Regions from separate parts of the Streptomyces sp. NPDC002520 genome, predicted to be linked through region 2. Evidence: riboswitches for the same ligand, from Rfam matches in the RefSeq annotation. Region 2 holds a riboswitch; the other holds the start of a gene.
The links. Region 2 has a riboswitch for glycine ahead of gcvT (glycine cleavage system aminomethyltransferase GcvT). Riboswitches for the same ligand answer to the same signal wherever they lie in the genome.
Positions count from the first base shown of each region.

Region 1: linked by a shared signal. The riboswitch ahead of gcvP (aminomethyl-transferring glycine dehydrogenase) and the one ahead of gcvT (glycine cleavage system aminomethyltransferase GcvT) in region 2 are both predicted to bind glycine.

Region 1 covers NZ_JBSFXG010000065.1:19,847-23,246, forward strand. Annotated here, with positions in the region: gene gcvP (aminomethyl-transferring glycine dehydrogenase) at 1-2,045, opposite strand, end outside; glycine riboswitch at 2,221-2,314, opposite strand; gene ACWD5D_RS43245 (PRC-barrel domain-containing protein) at 2,434-2,805, shown strand; partial or broken gene ACWD5D_RS43250 (DNA polymerase IV) at 2,727-3,400, opposite strand, start outside.
Region 2 covers NZ_JBSFXG010000042.1:8,666-12,065, reverse strand. Annotated here, with positions in the region: gene ACWD5D_RS37560 (enhanced serine sensitivity protein SseB) at 7-798, opposite strand; gene ACWD5D_RS37555 (AAA family ATPase) at 863-1,564, opposite strand; glycine riboswitch at 1,713-1,810, shown strand; glycine riboswitch at 1,811-1,932, shown strand; gene gcvT (glycine cleavage system aminomethyltransferase GcvT) at 1,970-3,088, shown strand; gene gcvH (glycine cleavage system protein GcvH) at 3,229-3,400, shown strand, end outside.

The sequences.
Region 1 (3,400 bases), on a different contig from region 2:
TCGACGTAGACCTGGCCGCCGGCCTCGTGGACCTGGGCGCAGATGTCGGCGACGTGCTCCTCGAAGACGCCGTGCGTCGACGGGTAGGTGATCATCAGGACCGCAAGCTCGTCGCGGTACTGCTCGATCTTCGCCCGCAGGTCCTCGACGTCGATCTCGCCGTCCTCGGCGGTCTTCACGACGACGACCTTCATGCCGGCCATCACGGCGCTGGCCGCGTTGGTGCCGTGCGCGGAGGACGGGATCAGGCACACGGTGCGCTGCTCGTCACCGTTGGCCCGGTGGTAGCCGCGTACGGCCAGCAGGCCGGCGAACTCGCCCTGGGAACCGGCGTTCGGCTGCAGCGAGACCTTGTCGTACCCGGTGACCTCGGCGAGACGTTCCTCCAGCTCGCGGATGAGGGTCAGGTAGCCCTCGGCCTGCTCGGCGGGCACGAACGGGTGCAGCTGGCCGAACTCGGGCCAGGTGACCGGCTCCATCTCGGTGGTCGCGTTGAGCTTCATGGTGCAGGAGCCCAGCGGGATCATGCCGCGGTCGAGCGCGTAGTCGCGATCGGCCAGCTTGCGCAGGTAGCGCAGCATCGCGGTCTCGGAGCGGTGCTCCTGGAAGACCGGGTGGGTCATGTAGTCGTCGGTGCGCAGGAGCGCCTCGGGCAGCGCCTCCGCGGCGCCCGCGTCGAGCGCCTCGACGTCGCCCTCGACACCGAAGGCGGCGAACACGGCGGCCAGCTGGGCGCGGTTGGTGGTCTCGTCGCAGGCCAGAGAGACGTGGTCGGCGTCGACGAGGTGCAGGTTCACCCCGTTCTCCAGGGCGGCGGCGACGACCTCGGCGGCCTGGCCGGGCACGCGCGCGGTGAGGGTGTCGAAGTAGGCGCCGTGGACGATCTCGACGCCGCCCGCCTTCAGACCCTCGGCGAGGAGGGTGGCGTAGCGGTGGGTGCGCCACGCGATGGTCCGCAGGCCCTCCGGGCCGTGGTAGACGGCGTACATGCCGGCCATGACGGCGAGCAGCACCTGCGCGGTGCAGATGTTGCTGGTGGCCTTCTCACGGCGGATGTGCTGCTCACGGGTCTGCAGCGCGAGACGGTAGGCCTTGTGGCCGTCGGCGTCGACGGAGACGCCCACGAGGCGGCCGGGCAGGCTGCGGGCGAACTTCTCGTGCACCGCCATGTAGCCCGCGTGCGGACCGCCGAAGCCCATCGGCACGCCGAAGCGCTGGGTCGTGCCGACCGCGATGTCCGCGCCCAGCTCGCCCGGCGAGGTCAGCAGGGTCAGCGCCAGCAGGTCGGCGGCGACCGTGACCAGGGCGCCGAGCTCGTGCGCCTGGGCGATGACCGGCTTGAGGTCGCGCACGGCACCGGAGGCGCCCGGGTACTGCAGGAGCACGCCGTTGATCTCACGGGCGGCGATGTCGGCCGGGATGCCCTCGCTGAGGTCGGCGACGACGACCTCGACACCGGTCGGCTCGGCACGCGTCTCTATGACGGCGACGGTCTGCGGCAGCGTGTCCGCGTCGACCAGGAACAGGCCCTTCTTGTTCTTGCCCATGCGCCGGGACAGCGCCATCGCCTCGGCGGCGGCCGTGCCCTCGTCGAGCAGGGAGGCACCGGAGGTCGGCAGGCCGGTGAGGTCGGCGACCGTCGTCTGGAAGTTCAGCAGGGCCTCCAGCCGGCCCTGGGAGATCTCCGGCTGGTACGGCGTGTAGGCCGTGTACCAGGCGGGGTTCTCCATGACGTTGCGCAGGATGACGGGCGGCGTGAAGGTCCCGTAGTAGCCGAGCCCGATCATCGAGCCGAGCACCTGGTTGCGGTCGGCGAGCGAGCGCAGCTCGGCGAGCACCTCGGCCTCGGTGCGGGCGCCCGGAAGGTCCAGGGCCTCGGCGTTCTTGATCACATCCGGGACCGCGGCGGCGGTCAGCTCGTCGAGCGAGCCGTAGCCGACGTGCGCGAGCATCTTGGCCCGCGCCTCCGGGTCGGGCCCGATGTGGCGCTGCTCGAAGGGGGTGCCCGCTTCGAGCTCGGAGAGCGGAATGCGATGGGCGGTCATGTGCGGAGGCCTCCTGGTCTGTGCGACCTGCGAGGGGCACCACGGCGCGGGTGCCCGGACGGCCTCCCCCTCTGTCATCTCAAACCTGAGAGCTTCACCGGGCACACTGAAGGCCCGGCTTTCACCGTCGGTGAGAGCGGGAGCCGTCGGCGCCCGCCCTGCTTTCCAGAGTGACCTCGTCCGTGCGGTACGGGGGCCTGAGAGATTCCGGGGAGGAGTTGCTCCTTCGGCGCCTCCGACTGCTCGGAGGACTCTCCCGCACGGGGTCAGCAGCCGTTGTCAGACTACCAGCGAGGTCAATGCTCGCGGCCTCGAGTGGCCGCCTCCCTGAATCTGCTCTTTTGTAGTGCTTACGGATGAGTTGCGACCAAGTGGAGGGAGAGGGACCGTGCAGACCGACATCGATCCGCGCAACCTGATCGGCCGCAAGGCGTTCGACCGCAATGGCACCAAGATAGGCACCATCGACGAGGTGTACCTCGACGACGCCACAGGTGTGCCGGAGTGGGCCGCCATACGCACCGGTCTGTTCTCCCGGGACGCCTTCGTCCCGCTGGAGCCCAGCGAGCTGATCGAGGGCACCCTCAGAGTCCCCTTCGACCGCGCGCTCATCAAGGACGCCCCCGACTTCGGCGTGGGCCGCCACCTCTCCCCCGAGCAGGAACTCCAGCTCTACCACCACTACGGCCTGGACGTGGGCGCCCCTCCCTCACCCCCGGACCACGACTTCGGCAAACTGGCCGGAACGGAGGAGAGCTGAGAACCGGAACGGAGCAGAGCTGACAAAGGCCTCCGGAACCTTGCCGACTCCGTTGGCCGCAGCCCCCCAAGGCGCGGGGAACCGCACGCCAGGCCCCCACGCACCCGCACCCGCACCCGGCTGCCGACCTTCACCCCCCTAAACATCCGTCTCCACCCCACCCCCCACCAGTGGCAGCGGATCCGCCCCCGCCAAGTCAGGATCGTCGACCCGAAACGTCCGTACACGCCCCGGCTCCGAGTCCGGCGTCTCGAACCGCACGGTGACCCGGCCCAGCCCGCTGCCCTGCACCCAGCCGTGCCCGTACTCGGCGTGCCGGACGTCGTGTCCGGCACTGTAGTGCCGCTCGGCGGGCTCCGGCGGCTCCTCCACCGGCTCCGGAGCCGCCTCCTCCGGCTCGGTGGGCCGCAGAGCGCCCGCCGTCTGCGCGAACAGGTCCTCCTGCGTGTAGTCGGCGAGCCCGGAGACGCCCACGCCGAGCAACCGCACCCCGCCCGTGGTGTCCACGGACTCCAGCAGCCGTGCGGCCGCCTCCCGGATCACCGCCGGGTCGTCCGTGGGGCCTCTGAGCGTCTCGGAGCGGGTCAGTGTCGAG
Region 2 (3,400 bases):
GTGCCTTCAGTGGCCGTTCTCGTAGAAGGGGCGCACGTTCGTGCGGAGCCAGCCGGCCACCGGGTCGTCGGCGATGTCCATGAGGACCAGGTTGACCGGCCAGGGGGCGGGGACGTTGCCGAGGGCGCGGCCCAGGGCTTCCAGGGGGAGGGCGCGGATGTCGCCCTCGTACTGGGAGAGTTCGACGCCGACGAACATCACGGGGTCGGCCGTCTCGATGGCGGCGAGGCAGCGGCGGGCGGTGCGGACGACGCCGGTCGCGGCGAACTCGGCGGAGGCGGCGGAGAGGAAGTCGACCGGGTCGTCCTGCCAGTCGGGCTCGAAGAGCCGGACGCGGCCGCCGGAGGCGGGGCCGTCCAGGGGGGTGCGGCCGGCGCGGCAGAGGTCCGCCACCGCCTCGGGCGGCAGGGGTACGCCGACCACGCCGCCCGGGTTGACCGCCAGGCCCACCTGCGGGGGCAGGCCACGGGCGAACTCCACGGCGGGGGCGATGGTGTACGACATGTGGGAGCCGGTGGCCTGGTGCAGCTGCTCCTCGGAACTGAAGACCGGGACGTACACCTGGCCTTCGATGTCCAGGGTGGGCAGGTCCAGCGGGCCGCTGTGCGGGCCGCCTCCGCTGGGCAGCGGGATCCAGAGGAAGCTGCGGCCCAGGACCTCGACGATCCGGCCGCCCGCGGAGGGGACGCCCAAGGAGGCGGAGAGCACCTCCTCCAGTTCGTTGCCGGGCCAACCGCCGTGCGGGTGGGGGTGCGCCTGTGCCGGGAAGTCCGCGGGAACGTCCGCCGGGAAGTCCATGTGCCTACCGCCTGCTGGGAACCGTGCTGTGGTGCCAAAGGCTATCCGGTGCCGGTGACCGGCCTCACCCTGTGAACACGATCCGCCGCAGGACGTCCGCCGCCGGCCGGTCCAGCAGCACCGCCGAGCCGCAGCCGGCCGGCAGCTCGCCTCGTCGCACCGCGCGCAGCAGCCGGTCGGTCGCACCGCGATGGCGGCGGAAGGCGTAGCGGGACACGCCCCGGCCGCGCTCGCGCTGGCCCTCCCGGGCGGCGGAGGCGGTGACGTCGAGGAGGAGCAGGTGCAGGGTGCCGCCGCGGCGGCGGGCCTCGCGGGCCAGCCAGGCGCGCACCCAGGCCTGGGTGCCGCAGTCGTGCACGACGACTCCCTCGCCGGTGGCGAGGGAGCGGCGCAGCCCGGCGTAGTGGGAGAGGCGGACCAGGGGGCGGTAGAGCGCGTACGGGAGGAAACGGGGGGTCCGGGCGTCCCAGCGCTCGCGGGTGTCCTGGGAGTCGATCCGGTGGCCGGGGACCGCGCGCCGCATCAGGGTGGACTTCCCGCTGCCGGGCAGGCCGGTGATCACCACCAGGTCCTGCGGGCCGAAGTGCAGGGCGTGCGGGCTGTGGCCGGCGCGCTCGCGCAGGTCGCGGACGACGGGGGCCGGGCGGCCGGAGCCGCGCTCGACGGCGGGGGCGGAGGGCTGCTTGGACACCGCGATGCCGGTGCTGGTGGCGTAGGCCGTGGTCCTGTTCACCGTGTTCGTCCTCCCCTGCTGGGCTCGGGGCATGCCCCCTGCCCGTCAAATGTAAAGAGAAGGTAATGCGCGGTGTCCAGTGGTTCGGTGCGCGTAGTGCCACAGCTCGGTTACAGATGCGGCCCTGACGGCTCGGGGTGTGGCGTGCAATGATGTGCCCGCCAACTGCATACCGGCCGTTTGAATCCGCGCGGGAGAGTTCCCAGCAGCCTTCGCTGGGGCGCCGAAGGAGCAAGTCCCTCCCTTGAATCTCTCAGGCACCGTTACCGCGCGGGCGAGGCACATCTGAAAAGCGGGCCGCTGCGACAGTGGCTCCACCCAAGGTGCAAGTCCTGACCTGCGACTTTTCCAAGTCGGTGGTCATGGCGAACCTCTCAGGTTCCGATGACAGATGGGGAGGAACCTCCTCGCCCCTCTGCCTTGGGAGACGACCGACCGATGAGCAGTACCGAACTCCGTCACACCGCGCTGGACGCCGTCCATCGCTCGCTCGGTGCGACCATGACCGACTTCGCCGGCTGGGACATGCCGCTGCGCTACGGCTCCGAGCGTGACGAGCACGTCGCGGTACGCACGAAGGCGGGCCTCTTCGACCTCTCGCACATGGGCGAGATCACGGTGACAGGCCCGCAGGCGGCCGCCCTGCTGAACTTCGCGCTCGTCGGCAACATCGCCTCCGTCGGTGTCGGCCGCGCCCGCTACACCATGATCTGCCAGGCCGACGGCGGCATCCTGGACGACCTGATCGTCTACCGGCTGGCCGAGACCGAGTACATGGTCGTGGCGAACGCCTCCAACGCCCAGGTGGTGCTCGACGCGCTGACCGAGCGCGCCGCGGGCTTCGACGCGGAGGTCCGCGACGACCGCGACGCCTACGCGCTGCTCGCCGTCCAGGGCCCCGAGTCCTCCGGCATCCTGAAGTCCCTCACGGACGCCGACCTGGACGGCCTGAAGTACTACGCGGGCCTGCCCGGCACCGTCGCCGGCGTTCCCGCGCTGATCGCCCGCACCGGCTACACCGGCGAGGACGGCTTCGAGCTGTTCGTGAAGCCGGAGCACGCCGTGGAGCTGTGGCAGGCGCTGACCAAGGCCGGCGAGGGCGTCGGCCTGGTGCCGTGCGGCCTGTCCTGCCGGGACACCCTGCGCCTGGAGGCGGGCATGCCGCTGTACGGGCATGAGCTGACCACCTCGCTCACGCCGTTCGACGCCGGGCTCGGCCGGGTGGTGAAGTTCGAGAAGGAGGGCGACTTCGTGGGCCGCGAGGCGCTCACCGAGGCCGCCGCACGCGCCGAGCAGAACCCGCCGCGCGTCCTGGTCGGCCTGATCGCCGAGGGCCGCCGCGTCCCGCGCGCCGGGTACGCCGTCGTCGCCGGGGGCCAGGTGATCGGCGAGGTCACCTCCGGCGCCCCCTCCCCCACCCTGGGCAAGCCGATCGCCATCGCCTACGTCGACGCGGCGCACGCGGCGCCGGGCACGGAGGGCGTCGGCGTGGACATCCGCGGCAACCACGAGCCGTACGAGGTCGTGGCGCTGCCCTTCTACAAGCGCCAGAAGTAGACACTGGCCCCAGGGCGCCAGCAGGCTGAGGCCCGGTCGCGTGACGATCACGTGACCCTGCCCACATTTCGCCTGCTCATCAGCACTTTCCGTACTCCCCCGTCGACCAGCACTTTCCCGCGTACAGGAGAATTCAGGCCATGAGCAACCCGCAGCAGCTGCGCTACAGCAAGGAGCACGAGTGGCTGTCGGCCGCCGAGGACGGCGTCTCGACGGTCGGCATCACCGAGTTCGCGGCCAACGCGCTCGGCGACGTCGTGTACGCCCAGCTCCCCGAGGTCGGCTCCACGGTGACCGCGGGCGAGACCTGCG